2 regions of the Microbulbifer thermotolerans genome follow, and region 1 is predicted to be linked to the other one. Evidence: predicted binding sites of a transcription regulator. Region 1 holds the regulator's gene; the other holds the start of a gene.
The links. Region 1 encodes FNR, which switches genes on or off when oxygen is low (the NO sensors DNR and NnrR bind a similar motif). Its sites were predicted from a motif close to TTGATNNNNATCAA; they were not measured.
Positions count from the first base shown of each region.

Region 1 (7,795 bases):
GGGCAGGTTATCGGGTAACCGCCTTTGATCCTTCCGATGCGGCGTTGCGGCGGGCGGTGGACAAGGGCTGTGTGCGCGCTGAGAGTGCGCTGCAGGCCGTGCAGGGCGCGAGTGCGGTGATATCGATGCTGCCGGGAGGCGATGCGGTGAAATCGCTTTACCTGGGGCAAGACGGGCTGCTGCGTGCGTTGGCGGGAAATACCCTGGTGATCGATTGCTCGACCATAGCCGCTGAGGATGCGCGCCAACTGATCACTGCGGCGGGGGAGCTGGGGCTGCGCGCGATCGATGCTCCGGTTTCCGGTGGCACGGCGGCGGCCGCTGCCGGCACTTTATCGTTTATGTGTGGCGGCGATAAAGAAGCAGTGGATGCGGCGCGGCCCTATTTGCAGGCGATGGGTGCCAAGCTGTTTCACGCGGGCCCGGCGGGCGCCGGTCAAGTGGCCAAGATTTGCAACAATATGCTGCTCGCGATTCATATGATCGGTACCGCGGAAGCACTGCAGCTTGGCGTGGACAACGGTTTGGACCCGGTGGTCCTGTCGGAGATTATGAAAGCCAGTTCCGGCGGCAACTGGTCGTTGGAGAAATACAATCCCTATCCCGGGGTAATGGAAAAGGTGCCTGCCGCCAATGGTTACGCCGGTGGCTTTTCGGTGGCGTTGATGTTGAAGGATTTGGGGCTGGCCATGGACACTGCCGCAGCCAGTGCCTCTTCCACACCGCTGGGCGCACTGGCGAAAAATTTATATCAGCTGCATGGCAGTTGTGAGGAAAACCGGCGCTTGGACTTTTCCAGTATCCAAAACCTGTTCCGCCGCCCGGCGGGTGGGTGACCGGGAACCGCTGATGAATTCACAAAAACGCTGTCGTTGATTCCGAGGCGCTCAGGCGACGGAATGAACAATTCGAAGGTGCAAACTGCATCGCTGTAACTCCGTCGGATACATTCTTGTATCCGGCGGTTTCGCACAGTCCATCCTATCAATCGAGTTTCTGATCTGGCTGCAGTACCTATGTCGTCGGAGAGCGAAACAGGCAGAAACTCCCATTCGCCCACTTGCGCTCTTCTCCAGGCGCGAATGACACTGACATTTTCCAGAAAATAATTTTTCCACATAAATCGCCGACGTCGCGGCTGTTTGATTTGGATCAAGAGGCACTAACCGAGGCTTGTTTAACCTGCCCTGGTCCCGCGGGGATGAATAAAGACCGCTGCGGGAACAACGCCCAACACACACATCATGGAGATGTCGATGAAACTGTTAGTAGCCCTCGCCGCTGCCGCTCTGTCTGTGCCCGCTATGGCCTATGAGTCCGGGACCTTTATTCTGCGCACAGGGATTGCCACCGTGAGTCCGGATGTGGACTCCGATGCGCTCGCACTGTCGGGAACTGAGTTGACTGGTACTGCTGCCGATGTGGATGACGCCTCGGCTCTTGGGCTGACCGGTGTTTATATGCTGAATGATCACTGGGGGGTGGAACTGGTGGCGGCCACTCCGTTTACGCACGATCTAGAAGTTAAAGGCCTGGGGGCCACCTTCGATCTGGGGGAAACCAAACACCTGCCCCCCACGGTGCTGCTTCAGTGGTACCCCATGGATGCCAATTCCAATATTCAGCCCTACGTCGGCCTGGGCTTGAATTACACCGTTTTCTTTGATGAGGAAATCGATAGCCAGGCCAATGAAGTTTTCGCCGGCCTGGGCGCCACCGGCAATGCGGATTTGTCGCTGGACAATTCCTTTGGCATGGCCGCTGAGGCCGGTGTGGATTTTGCCTTTGGTCAGGACCAGCGCTGGTTGTTCAACCTGTCCGTATGGTGGATGGATATCGATACAGAGGCGGAAGTAAAAGTACCGGGAGTCGGTACGATTAAAGCCGATGTGGAGCTGGATCCGCTGGTCTATATGGCGGGGCTGGGTTACCGCTTCTAAACGGGCCCACCACTTTTGGTCGGTAAGGGTGCGGGGCGGCGTTAGAGCGCGTCGCCCTGTACCCGTTTATGTTGTTGCAGAGGTTTTTTTAAGATGAGACAAGCGCAGAACGCTGCAGAGCCGGCTTTATCCGAGGAATTACTCTCCCGCTATGCCGGGCCCTGTCCGCGCTATACTTCCTATCCCACAGCGGATCGTTTTGGCCCCCTGGGTGACGGAGAACCTTGGCGCGCACTGGCGGATATTCGCAGCCTGTCACTCTACGTGCATATTCCTTTCTGCCATTCGCTCTGTTACTTCTGTGCCTGCAACAAAGTCATTACCCGGCAATACGGGCTTGCGTCCAGTTATCTGGAGCAACTGCTGCGGGAAATGCGCTGGTATCGCGACAAGGTGGCCAGAGTGCCCGTGACTCAGTTGCACCTGGGGGGAGGAACACCCACCTATCTGAACGACGATGATATGCGTCGCCTCATCGATGGACTGGCACAGATCTTCGATCTGCGCACGGGGGAAGACGTTGAATACAGTATCGAGGCGGACCCGCGCACTCTTGAGCTGGATACCCTCGCCACACTGCGCCAACTGGGTTTTAACCGCCTGAGCCTCGGCATTCAGGATTTCAATCCGGTGGTGCAGCAGTCGATCAACCGCATTTGCAGCTCCGACCAAGTGGCGCAGCTGACTGACGCTGCGCGCGAACAGGGGTTTCGCTCCATTTCCTATGATCTCATCTATGGTCTTCCCGGGCAGAGTGTAGATAGCCTGCAACGCACTTTGGACAGAGTGCTGGAGCTGGCACCGGACCGTATCGCGCTCTACCACTACGCCCATCTGCCGCACCGGTTCAAGGCGCAGCGGCTGATTGATTCCAACCTGATCCCCACGCCGACGGAAAAAATCGCCATGCAGTTGGCGGCGGTATCCCGCCTTACCCAGGCCGGTTATGAGTTTTTGGGCATGGATCATTTTGCGCTGCCCGGCGACGAGTTGGCGGCAGCCGCTCGCGAGGGACGGCTGGCGCGCAACTTTCAGGGATACACACTGATGCCCGCGGATGCACTGGTAGGGCTGGGGGCTTCGGCGATCAGTTACAGCGCTGATGGCTACTGGCAGAATCTGCACCGGTTGAAGGAATATGCCCAGGCAGTCACCGACCGGGGGATCGCCACTTGCCGTGGATGGCTGCTTGACGGCGATGATCGCCTGCGCCAATGGGTGATCGGAGAGTTGATGTGCCGTCTGCAGTTGGACAAAAAAGAGGCCGCAGAGCGCGCTGGAGCGCCTTTTGAGACCTATTTTGCGGCCGATTTGGCGAGATTGCAGCCAATGTTCGACGACGGCCTGCTGCAGCAGGACGAAAACTGTTTGCGCGTCACGAACCGAGGCCGCTGGTTTGTGCGTAATGCCGCCGCCGCTTTCGACCGCTATCTCCATTCAGCGGAAACCGATGCCCGCTATTCCCGTGTTCTGTAACCGTGTAATATCCGGACTGCTCCGTAACCGATAACTGATGTGCTACGAAAGGTCCGGATATCCATGACTGATACTCAGAGAGCGGTAAGCTGCGGGAACTGTTCGGTCAGGCGGCTGTGCCTGCCGGCCGGCCTTTCCCAGGGTGATATCGACAAGCTCGAACAAATCACGCGCAAAAAGAAAATCGTCAAGTCCGGCGAGTCCCTTTTCCGCACCGGTGATCCCTTTGCAAACCTGTACGCGATTCGCTCAGGTAGCTTCAAGTCGGCGGTAATTGCCGCAGATGGCGATACTCAGGTGACCCATTTTGCCCTGCCGGGAGAACTGCTGGGCCTGGACGCCTACAGTGGCCGGGTGCACCCGAGCTATGCGGAAGCGCTGGAGGATAGCAGCGTCTGTGTACTGCCGTTCTCGCAGCTGGAGACACTGGCACAGCAAGTGCCGGCACTGCAGCAGCAGATCTACAGCATTTTCTCGGAAGAGCTGAAACAGGAAAACGATATCCTGATGCTGCTGGGCAAGCGTTCTGCGGATACACGTTTGGCGGCGCTGCTGATCAATATCTCCAGTCGTTATGCGCGCCGCGGTTATTCTGCCAGCCGCTTTGTGTTATCCATGCCGCGCACCGATATTGCCAACTATCTCGGGTTGACCGCGGAAACCGTAAGCCGCCTGTTTTCCCGTTTTCAAAAGGAAAAGCTGATACGGGCCAGCGGGCGCGATGTGGAAATACTGGATCTGATCGGACTCAGTGAAGTGGCCGGTACTCACTGCGGCTACGAGGGCGAGGGCTGATGTGCCAGCGCCTGATTTTGGCTTGATTCAGATCAATAACTGCCACACGGTTGCGGCTTAACCTTAAAGCGTAAATCAACCGCTGAAAGGAGTCGCAACCATGCAAATTATTCCGAGAAAATCTCCGTTTGATTTCGATCATATTTTTCACGGCTGGTGGGGTGGTGTACCCAGCACCGACACCACAACTCCGGTAACTTTTGCTCCCAAAGTGGATATCTTTGAAGAAAAGGGAAAATACCGTATTGTCGCCGATCTGCCGGGTGTCGAACGGGAAAATATCAAGCTCACTCTGGATGAAGGTGTGCTCACTCTGGAGGCGGTGCTTGAGCGAGAAAGCAAAAAAGAAGAAAAAGGAAAGGTGATTCGCCGAGAACGTTTTAGCGGCAGTTATCTGCGCCGCTTTGATCTCGGCGACAATATTGCCGAAGATGATGTTCAAGCAGAGTTTAACAACGGTGTGCTCACCTTGGAAATCCCTTTTCTGGAGCCGCGTGAGCGTGCGGCAAAGCGCATTCAAATCCGTTAAGTAGTAGTCTTTTGCTTGGGCGTCTTTATTGATACAGGGGCGTTCAGGCTGTGGGATGGATGCTATGAAAGCACACAGGAGCTTTCCTGTGACTGACGGCTTTTAGGTGTCTGTCCCATCATTTGACCATCTTTTTAAGATGGAAATTTTGAGCACGAGAGTTTTTTATTTGCGGTTCCCAGTCAAAACCGCAGTGGCCAGCTTCTCCGCTGGCCTTTTTTATTAAAAAAAAGACCGGCTATGCCGGTCAAAAAAGCAACCCGGTTGTCCGCTTCCGGGTGAGCTAGCGATGAATTCCTATATTGCCTGAATGAATCGAAACCAATCTCAGCGCTTGTGACAGTTTTACTGTTTCCTAGTGGGCGGGAAATACTGGCGTACTATGGTGGTTGTCTCGACTAGATTTCTCGGTATTATCCGGTTGCGCCAGCCAGTGCAGTGCGTCGTCATGTTCTTCGAAATATTGTACGTCTCCACTCAAAAACCAGGAGGCGATACGTGCGGCAACTTTTTGCCATTTTTCTTCGCCCACCACGGCGATTCTGGAAAACTCATTGCCGTGTTTCAGCGCCAGTTTAAAGTCATCCCAGGCGGCGCGCAGTTCCCAACCCTCGAAATCTTCCACATCTACCAATGCTTTCACTTTCGGATCTTTTATACCTTGTAATGCGTAGTCGAGAAGTGGTGTTATCCTTTCATAATCTTCATGGGTAAGCCGACCGATAGCTTTGACGTAGAGAAAAAAATCAGAGTCGATTCTTTCAAGCCCGATGGATATGCCGTGGCACTTGATGTCTCTCATTGGATGCTCCTTTCTCTGGTTTCCTGATCGAGAGATTGCGATGCATTGAAAAATGATGTCTGTTGCTACAGTGCAATCGCCCGCTTTTTATCTCGCGGGTTCAGGTCAATGCGGCTGCGGGTTGATCTGATGTTGTTAGATACTGGTGCAGCATGTCGTATGTTTTTTTGATTCCGGCGTGAAATACCGGATTGCTGTTTTGCTTCAGGTTCGCGTGTATTTCCTGCCAGTCAGCCTCGGTGAGGTATTGTTCGATCAGGGGATAGACAATCTCGTTTTCCCATCGCATGTGGTCGCGCTGCAGATTCAGGTAATCCAGGGCCGTATTGATTAGCTTGCTGCGCTCTACGGCAGAATCATTGGCGATGGCGTAGAACAGGCTGGACATTTGCCGCGTGCAGGCGGCGATATGTTGGTGCTCCTGTGATGTGGCGATAACCGCCTCCCGGCAGGGGATGGGTTTGGTCAATAGCTGCTGAAATACCACATCTTCAACGGGGTGGTGCCACTTGTCCGGGTAAACGGAAATATAGTCTAAAGCGTCGAGAATCAGCCCCAGGGTCGCCGGGTCCCGCTCCCTGTCGTCCAGGCTGTGGAGAAGGGACTCAAAAGTATCGAGGAGCTGCTGGAGGTGTTTATGATCCAGGCACAGCTGCCGATAGATAGTGTTCATGTCCGCCTCCATTGATTGACCGGTGTCCCCATTGTTGTCTGTCTGACAGCGGGAGGCTTGACCTGGATCAAGCCTCGGCACGGTTGCGTGGTGGCAGGCGGCAATCTGCGCGCTTGGACACGGGGCGGGCCTTGGAACCATGCGTTGCCATCGCGGTCACAGGGGCTCCGTGTGCGCTTCTGTGATTGGGGAACTGTTAGGTGGAAATCAAGGTGAGTAGAATCCGTGCCCACCTTATCGTGTGAATTGATCAATAACCAGTTAGGGAATTTGTATGCGTAATATTGCAAAAGGTGTCGCTGTATTAGCGCTGGTATCTTCTTCCGCGGCTTTTGCTGAGGGGGGCTATTGGGGGGCTGTTGGCGGGATCATGGATATAGACCTGCCCAACGCAGACAGCCCATTAAATCTGGGATTGCGTGGAGGTTATATATTGCCCTCAGGATGGGGATTCGAGCTTGAGTACACCAATTCGCTGATCAGTGGTCAGGCCGATGTTTTTGCCAATGATGTCGATGTGGACGTTCAGACCATGGCAGGCTACGCCACCTATCGCTCCTATGGCGATGTTTACTTTAAAGGCCGCCTGGGCGTGCTGTATGAGGACGTCTCCGTGGGCGCCTCCAGCAGCGACGACACCGGCGTTTCCCTGGGGGCGGGCATCGGCTTCAACTACGGCCCCAACACCAATATCGAGCTTGAATACACAGTGATTGAGGAAGATATTGCCTTCTGGTCCGGTACCATGACCCTGCACTTCTAAACCCTTCCCAGCGCGCGGCCCGAAGCCGCGCCGCTATACGTGCGCGCCAACGATTTCCTTGGTGTACAATGCGCGCCTTCGATAGTTTCACCCTGTCTGATCCAGCCCGCATTACCGAGGGAATACCATGTTTGATTCATCAGTCACACTCGCCTCCTATGACCCGGATATCTGGGAAGCCATTCAGGAGGAAGATCGCCGCCAGGAGGAGCACATTGAGCTGATCGCCTCCGAGAACTACACCAGCCCACTGGTGATGGCAGCCCAGGGCAGCAGCCTGACCAACAAGTACGCGGAAGGCTACCCGGGTAAGCGCTACTACGGCGGTTGTGAGTATGTCGATAAAGTGGAAACCCTGGCGATAGAGCGGGCCAAGCAGCTGTTCGGCGCCGACTATGCCAACGTGCAGCCGCACTCCGGCTCCCAGGCAAACGCCGCGGTTTATCAGGCACTGTGTGCGCCGGGGGACACCGTATTGGGGATGAGCCTGGCCCACGGTGGCCACCTGACCCACGGAGCACGGGTGAACTTCTCCGGCAAGATATACAACGCGGTGCAGTACGGCCTCAACCCCGAGACCGGTGAGGTGGATTATGAAGAGGTGGAACGCCTCGCTCTGGAGCACAAGCCGAAGATGATCGTTGCCGGTTTCTCCGCTTATTCACGCATTATGGATTGGGGCCGCTTCCGCGAGATCGCCGACAAAGTGGGCGCTTACCTGTTTGTGGATATGGCCCATGTTGCCGGTCTGGTGGCTGCGGGTGTCTACCCCTCGCCGATTCCCCATGCGGACGTGGTGACCTCCACTACCCACAAA
Region 1 covers NZ_CP014864.1:3,040,105-3,047,899, reverse strand. The annotation lists gene mmsB (3-hydroxyisobutyrate dehydrogenase) at 1-836, shown strand, start outside; gene A3224_RS12685 (OmpW/AlkL family protein) at 1,257-1,940, shown strand; gene hemN (oxygen-independent coproporphyrinogen III oxidase) at 2,034-3,416, shown strand; gene fnr (fumarate/nitrate reduction transcriptional regulator Fnr) at 3,480-4,211, shown strand; gene A3224_RS12670 (Hsp20/alpha crystallin family protein) at 4,312-4,740, shown strand; gene A3224_RS12665 (SpoIIAA family protein) at 5,096-5,542, opposite strand; gene A3224_RS12660 (hemerythrin domain-containing protein) at 5,643-6,215, opposite strand; gene A3224_RS12655 (outer membrane beta-barrel protein) at 6,490-6,978, shown strand; gene glyA (serine hydroxymethyltransferase) at 7,106-7,795, shown strand, end outside.

Region 2 (7,795 bases), 710 kb from region 1:
CGACAAAGGTCTGCTGTTGCTGCTCGGGGTAGAGGCGCACGACAACCGGGAGAGTGCCGACAAACTATTGCACAAAGTGTTGCACTACCGCGTATTCGGGGACGACCAGGGGCGCATGAATCTGAACCTACAGCAGGCTGGCGGCGGTTTGCTGGTGGTAAGCCAGTTTACCCTGGTGGCGGACACCTCCCGCGGCCTGCGCCCCAGCTTCAGCCGCGGCGCCAAACCGCAACAGGCGGAAGCGCTCTATGACTATTTCGTCGAGCAGGCGCGGCGTCAATTCTCGCCGGTGGAGTGCGGCGTGTTTGCCGCGGATATGCAGGTCTCACTGCAGAACGATGGACCAGTGACTTTTCTGCTGGAAGTATAAGGCGGCCGCGTCCAATCTTCGGGGATGCTGTCGTCCGGTCAGTGACAACACCCGAGCTCGAGCTTCTGCGTGATGTGATAAGCCGCAATAGCGCATGCGGAAGCCACATTCATAGAGGAATTATTGCCCAGCATCGGAATATGAACCGTGGTATCGGAGATATCCAGCAGCTCCTGGCCGACACCTTCCTTTTCCGATCCGAGCACCAGGCAGATTTTTTCATCAGGCCTGGGAGAAAAGTTCGCAAGATCCATGCTGTCAGATGAAATTTCCAGACAGACAATTCTGTAGCCTTCTCCTTTTAACTGCTTTACCAGATCCAGAGTGTTTTCATGATAGGCGTAGGGCACATATTTTTCCGCGGCGCGAGATGTCTTTCTGATTTTGGTGTTAGGGGGACAGATAGAACCACCTGAGAGAAATAATTTTTCAACGCCCAGGGCGTCGGCAATCCTGAACAGGCTGCCTATATTCGTTGGAACTCTAATGTTATATGCCAGAAGGCAGAGCGGATATTTCCTGCCACTGTTTTGGTGAGTAGCGTGATCCAATTGTACGTTTTTCATTTCGCGACTTTAAAACCATTGGTGACTTCCCTCGCTGGACTGAAAGATACCCTCTCAGCCGCTGAGACGCCCAGGACTTTGCCTAGTCGCCCCAAAACCAACGACAGCACCCAAAGGAACGAAGCAAAGATTCGTTGGCGAAAAACGCTGTTACCCTGACGACAAATCGTGCCGCGCTCCTCGCATGCAGCTTTCTCCGTTGGGCGACAACGCAGCCCCCATACTGTCGGCATCCGGTGTGCTGGAATCCTTATAGCGCTGCGCAAGCTGTTTCAGGCGCCGCTTGCGCTTTTCCTTACCCAATTCACCCAGCCGCTCCGCGGCCCGGTAGAAATCCTCCCAGCTATCACTCTCGCGATACAACTGCTTAAACGCCGGAACCTGAGATTGATATTCAGCCACCAACGCCAAAGTGGCATTATTGGTCTTGTCGATATAGCGCCGGTAGCGCTCTGGATTGGGCCAGTCGGCGGAAAGCTCGCGGTAGCAGTGACGCAATCGCGAGAGCACCTGGGCTTTCTGCGCGCGCTTGCTCTCGTCGGTGACTCTCGCTTTATAAATGGTCTGCAACTGCTTGCGCGCTGCGGTCATCAGGCGGTTGACCGCCAGCGCCTGCGCGCGGGTATCGGCGCCCATGCCCTCGATGCCATAGCGGCGGCGCCATTCCGGCAGCGCCAGCTCCGACACCGCTGTGGCGAAGCTCTCGTTAAACTGGGTGTCGCCGGAGATATAGACCCGCCGGTGCGCCAGCTCGTGAAACAAAAGGCCGGCCAGGCGCTCGGGCGACCAGTGGACAAAGCTGGATAGCACTGGGTCATCAAACCAGCCGAGGGTACTGTAGGCGGGTACCGGGCCCAGATAGACATCATAACCCTGGGCCAACAATTCCCGCGCCTTCTCCTCGGCGGCGGCCTTATGGAAATAACCGCGGTAGCTGGCGCAGCCGACTACCGGATAGCACCAGCGCTTCGGTGTCAGGGAAAACTCCGGCGCCGCCAACACATTCCACACGGGGTAGTCTTCCTCGAGTTGCACATAGGCACCGTAAGCCCGCCCCACTGGCAGCCGCAGCTCCGCCTTGGCATAGGCGCGGATGTTCTGTACCTGGCGTAGCTGTTCGCGCAGTTTTTCCCCTGTCTGCGGTGCTGCTACCACCTCCTCAATCGGCTCGCGAGCGGACAAAAGACGCCACTGACCACTCGCCGCCTGCGCGTAGTATTCCACGGTTTCACAACCACAAAGCAGTAATACCGCCAGGGACACAAGCGACGCGAGTAAACGCGGGAAGCTGATATACACTCTAACCATCGTTTGCATAAGGAGTTTGCATGGAGCCGACCACCCCCGGCACCGGCATGGCCCCGGTCGCCGCCGTCTTGACCGTCTTTGCGCTGGTTTTCGCCTTCCTCTGCTGGCTGCGCCTGTTGCGTGTCTGTTTTCGGCAACACTTGCTGTTGGGGCTAATCGCCATCTTTCTGCCCCCCCTGGCCCTACTAATATTGCTGCCGGGCTGGGAAAAGGAGCGCGACATGTTCGCCCTTGCCGCCGGAGCACTGGTTGCTATCAGCATAGCCGCACTTGTGTAGTCCTTTCACCTGCACCTTTTCCCGTGTGGCTTGATCCAGGTCAAGCCACGCAACTAGCTGCTTCCTAAACTGACACTATCGCCCATGTATAAGACGGAGTCAGATATGGACGCACTGATTGACCTATTTACCAGTTTTTCCGGCCTGCTGAGCTTGGGAGTCATCGCCTTTATTTTCCTGATGGCCACCTATTTAATCCGCCTCGCACTGCGCAATATCGACAAGGACAGCCACCTCGCCGAGCCGGATTCGAACGGGGCCCGGCGACAATCATAAGACAGGAAGTGTATACGCTTGCGCAAGGCGCGAGCGAAGATAGGAAATAGGATTTCGAAACCGTCGGATACAAGGCGGTATCCGGCGAAGCTACAGGGATGTACTCGTGCGTTTTCGAAATATCCGTCCTATTGCCTGAGCGCCCCGGAACCTACCATTGTGTCCACGCGAATTAATCAGAGGTTCCCTAGCAGGCTACAGTGCCCAGCGCAGTGACGTCTTCTGCTCAGAGAGGGTCCAAAGTTTAGCCGCCATTTCCCGATTAAGCGCAAGTTCCTCCAGCGGGCACTCGCCGACCGGGCCCACCATCTCGAACCTTGTAGGTCCATATAATTTTGCGGGTTCCAGCCCTTCTTCCGTTGCACACATCACTTCGGGCCAGGCCCCCTTTTCCGCGGATTGCGCCAACAGCGAGAGCACAGCCCAAAGTGCCTTTTGGAGAGGGCCGGCCGTGTCCTTCAACAAATTGGTGCGGGCTGCGCCGGGATGGCAAACCAGCACCCGGGTGCGTTTTCCGGCCGCCTCAACCCGTCGCTGCAATTCGTAAGCAAACATCATCTGTGCCAGCTTGCTCTGGGCGTAGGCGTTCCAGGGGGTATATTTTTTATCGAAGTTGAGATCTTCGAACTGAATACGTTTCAGCCCCATTTTATAGGCGTTGCTGCCGACAACCACGATGCGCCCACCCGAGGCTTCAATCCGCTCAAAGAGCAACCCACAGAGCAGAAAATGACCGAAGTGGTTCACCCCCAACTGGCTTTCAAAGCCATCCACGGTGATCTCCTGCCGGGCGACCTGAGCAATGGCCGCGTTACAAATAAGGGCGTCGATCCGGTGAACCCGCGCCATTATTTTCGCCGCAGCTTCTCGCACGGAATCCAGTACCGCCAGGTCCATTTGCACAAACGTCACCTGTGCATCAGTGCCCAACTCCTGTTTCAGACGCGCAATGGCGGCAGCGGACTTGTCGGCGTTGCGGTTCATCATCACCACTTTCGCACCCTTGGACAGGAGCACTCGCGTTGCCTCAAAGCCCGCGCCGGCAGTGGCACCGGTGATGACAAACGTCTTGCCCTTCAGCGAACTGAGCCGCTCCGGCGTCCAACCATTGGGTCCAAATTTTTGTTGCATAGCCATTGTTCAAACTCTCTCGATTGCGTATCCGGCCGATATGCCGCCGGTAAATCATGAGGTGCCGTCTCGCTGCACCAGTCAGGGGAAGCGGATGATTGGGCGACAGTGCCCGCTATTCGGTTTGAACTATAAATATCGAGGATGTAACAAAATAGGCGAAATAGTCGCTAATACATGCCTGATTGTCTCACGCTGATTGAAGGGTGTATTTTGCAATGCTACCGTGAGCACATGTATAGACAGCCGATAAAACAACTCATTGAGCGCAGGGTTAGTGAAGATGGCATGGTGGAAACCGGGGTGAAGGGCGTGCAACTCTTCCGGGTCACCGAGCCGGTTCGCTGCGCCCCGGCAGTGTACGAGCCCAGTGTGGTGGCCATTGTGAGTGGTACCAAAGAGGCCATACTGGACGGCAAGCGCTACCTATACGACAGCAATCGATACCTGTGCTGTCCCATTTCCATGCCGGTAGAGGCGGGGACGCCCGCAGCCTCGCCGGAGGTTCCTCTTCTGGGGGTATATATCTCCTTGGATACGCGCGTGATGACCGATCTGGCAATCACAATGCAAAACGCCGCGGGCGCCATCCGCAAGCCCAAGACCAACCCACCCCCACAACAGGGGGTCACACTCGCGCGCTGGGACGACGCATTTGGTGGCGCGCTGTGGCGACTGCTGCAATTGATGGACAACCCGGCGGATATGGCGGTGCTTGGAGATGGCCGGCTACGGGAAGTCTATTACGCCGTACTGAGGGGGGAAGCCGGAGATTGTGCGAAGCGCGCCTTTGGTGTGGGCAATGAAATCGCCCGGGCAATTGCGTTTCTGTCTTCCCGTTTGACAGAGCCGGTCACCATTGAAGAGATGGCCGCGCAGGTAGGAATGAGCCGGGCCGTGTTCCACCGCAAGTTCAAGCAGGCGACCACTCTGTCGCCCATCCAGTTTGTGAAGGCGATGCGGCTGAACAGTGCGGCCGTGAAAATTGCCGCAGGCATGAGTGTAAACGAAGCGGCCATGGAAGTGGGGTACGTAAGCTCCTCTCAATTCAGCCGCGAGTTCAAACGCATGTACGGGCAGTCTCCCCGGCAGTGGAGTCACACTCATCCACTACCTTCGGGAATAAGATAGTGGATTGCGGGGCGCCAAGTCCGTTACCTGAGCGTCTCATCGGCGCCCCAAAACCTTTACCTCAGGCAGCGAATTAATCAGAAGTTCCCTGATCTTGCTCTGTCGACGCCTTAGACCCGGACTGGATCCAGCGGCCAAGCAAAATACCCAGCTCAAACAGCAGCCACATGGGAACCGCCAACAGGGATTGGGAAATCACGTCCGGTGGTGTCAACAGCATTCCCACCACGAAACAGCCGACGATCACATAGGAGCGTTTGCTTGCCAGGGTCTTGGGATCTACCGCGCCACTCCAGATCAACAGTACCGTGGCGATGGGAATTTCAAAGGCGAAGCCAAAAGCAAAAAAAAGCTTCAGCACAAGATCTAGGTAGCGGCTGATATCCGGCATCACCTGGATATCCGCATGGGCGGAGCCGACGAAAAAATCAAAGATGATGGGGAAAACAACAAAATAGGCGAAGGTCATGCCAGCGTAAAAAAGGATAACGCTGGACACCAGCAGAGGCACGGCAAAACGCCTTTCATTTTGGTACAAACCGGGGGCGATAAAGGCCCAGGCTTGATAGAGCACAAAAGGGATGGCAATAAAAAAGGCCAGCACAAATGTAGTCTTAAAAGGTGTAAAGAAGGGGGAGGTCACTTCGGTGGCGATCATACCCGCGCCTTCCGCCAGGCGCGCCTGCAGTGGATCGGCGACGAAATCGTAGATCTCTGCGGCAAAGGGCACCATGCAGGCGAAGATAACCACCACCACCAAGAGAGTTTTGAGGAGGCGGTCGCGCAGTTCGATCAGGTGGTCGATAAACGGCTGCTGACTGTCGGTTTCCGGCTGGTCGCTCATGTCGCTGCTTACCTTCACTCAGGACTGCTTGTCTTTTTCCTGCGGCTTTTTTTGTGCTGCTGTACTGGCTTTCTCTGCGAGGGCGGCACGGTCCGGGTGGTGGGAATTCAGTTCCGGGTCGCCGTAGTCGTGCCAGTGCTCCGGGTACTCCGGGTCCTGCAGCTCTGTGGCGCTCTCGTCCTGTTCCGACAAATAATCTTCCTTTTCCGCCTTGGAGTGCGCCGGTTCCGCATGTGGCTCGGTGGGGACGTTTTCGCGCTCCGCGTCCACGGTGTTGAAGGCCTTTTCCATTTCCCGGCGGCTCTCCTGCAGCTCGCGCATGATGCGCTCATTGTGCAGCTCGCGGCGGATATCGTCGGCGCCCACCTCTCTTTCCAGCTCCGCGCGCGCATTGTGCAACATGCGTCGGACGCCAGACCACCAGCGGGCGGTGGTGCGCACAGCGTCCGGCAACCGCTCCGGACCCACCACCAGTAGGCCCACGATTGCAACCATCAGAAGTTCAAAAAAGCCGATATCAAACACGGGCGTTTCTCACGCAGGGCTTTAGAGTTTCACTTGTCCTGGGACTGTTTGTCCCGCTCCCGCGCGTCATCCTTGTGCTGCGGTTTTTCCGGTTCATCGTGTTCGAGCTTCTCCGGTTCCTTTTTTTCCTCGTCATCCTTCATGGCTTTTTTAAAGCCCTTGAGCGCACCGCCCAGGTCGCTGCCCAGGTTGCGCAGTCGCTTGGTGCCAAACAGCAGCAGTACGATGACCAGAATAATCAGCAACTGCCAAATATTAATTCCGCCAAATCCCATGCTCTTCTCCAGGTTTTACTCAGCCTTTTCGCTGACTTTTCCAGTTAATCTTTACTGCGCGCGGCCTTCTCTTCCAGGCCGGAGAGGCCGAAGCGGCGCGCGAGCTCATTGAGTACGTCTTGTGAATCCGCCCCCAGGTGCGAGAGCATCACCAGGGAGTGAAACCAGAGGTCGGCAGTCTCGCAGATCATCGCCTGCCTGTCGCCGCCACACTCCACATCCTTGGCGGCGAGTATTACCTCGGTGGCCTCTTCGCCAACTTTTTCCAGAATCTTGTTCAGGCCTTTTTTGTGCAGGCTCGCCACATAAGAGCTGTCGGCATCGCCCTGGCGCTTGCGGCTTTCCAGTACCGCGTCTAATTGCTGCAACAGGTCGCTCATGCCTTGCCCTCATAGATGCTTTCCGGGTCCCGGAGCACCGGCTGATTCTCTTTCCACTCCCCGTCCTGCAACAGGTTGTAAAAGCAGCTGGCGCGCCCGGTATGACAGGCAATACCGCCTTGCTGTTCCACCAGCAGTAGTACGGTATCGCCGTCGCAGTCGAGGCGTATTTCGCGCACCTGCTGCAGGTGTCCGGAAGACTCGCCCTTGCGCCAGAGTTTATTGCGTGAACGGGACCAGTAGACCGCATAACCCTCACTGGCGGTGAGAGCCAGCGATTCGCGATTCATCCACGCCATCATCAGCACGCGCCCGGTCTCGAAGTCCTGCGCTATGGCGGGTACCAAGCCGTCACTGTTCCAGCTGACCTGGTCGATAAAGCTGGTGCTCGTATCTGCGTTGGTCAATGTCTCTTCCTTCAGACTTCCTATTGTAGGTTGGCGCGGGTCTGAGACCCGCAGTGTGAAGCCGGGCCTTTAGCACGATACCGGCACACACAGGCGATTGCGGATTCTAAGGCCACAGTAACAGTACCAAAGCCGCGGCACCCATCACCCAGGTGCCTGTGGATAAGTGCGCTGCCCACTGGGGGGAGGCCAGGGCGACAGCACCGGCGGCCAGCAACACACCGGCAACCCGGCGCAAGTACTGGCCCCGGCCGCGGTGCTGGCTCTGGGCCAGCTTGTCGCCGATGCTCTGCAGCTGCGGCGC
Region 2 covers NZ_CP014864.1:3,753,300-3,761,094, forward strand. The annotation lists gene dtd (D-aminoacyl-tRNA deacylase) at 1-370, shown strand, start outside; gene A3224_RS15520 (TrmH family RNA methyltransferase) at 409-936, opposite strand; gene A3224_RS15525 (aminopeptidase) at 1,087-2,253, opposite strand; gene A3224_RS15530 (hypothetical protein) at 2,265-2,522, shown strand; gene A3224_RS16710 (DUF3149 domain-containing protein) at 2,628-2,798, shown strand; gene A3224_RS15535 (SDR family oxidoreductase) at 2,994-3,935, opposite strand; gene A3224_RS15540 (AraC family transcriptional regulator) at 4,164-5,060, shown strand; gene tatC (twin-arginine translocase subunit TatC) at 5,134-5,904, opposite strand; gene tatB (Sec-independent protein translocase protein TatB) at 5,923-6,429, opposite strand; gene tatA (Sec-independent protein translocase subunit TatA) at 6,459-6,704, opposite strand; gene A3224_RS15560 (phosphoribosyl-ATP diphosphatase) at 6,749-7,084, opposite strand; gene hisI (phosphoribosyl-AMP cyclohydrolase) at 7,081-7,491, opposite strand; gene ubiB (ubiquinone biosynthesis regulatory protein kinase UbiB) at 7,598-7,795, opposite strand, start outside.
Region 2: the regulator FNR is predicted to act here: its motif matches at 2,553-2,566, upstream of A3224_RS16710 (DUF3149 domain-containing protein).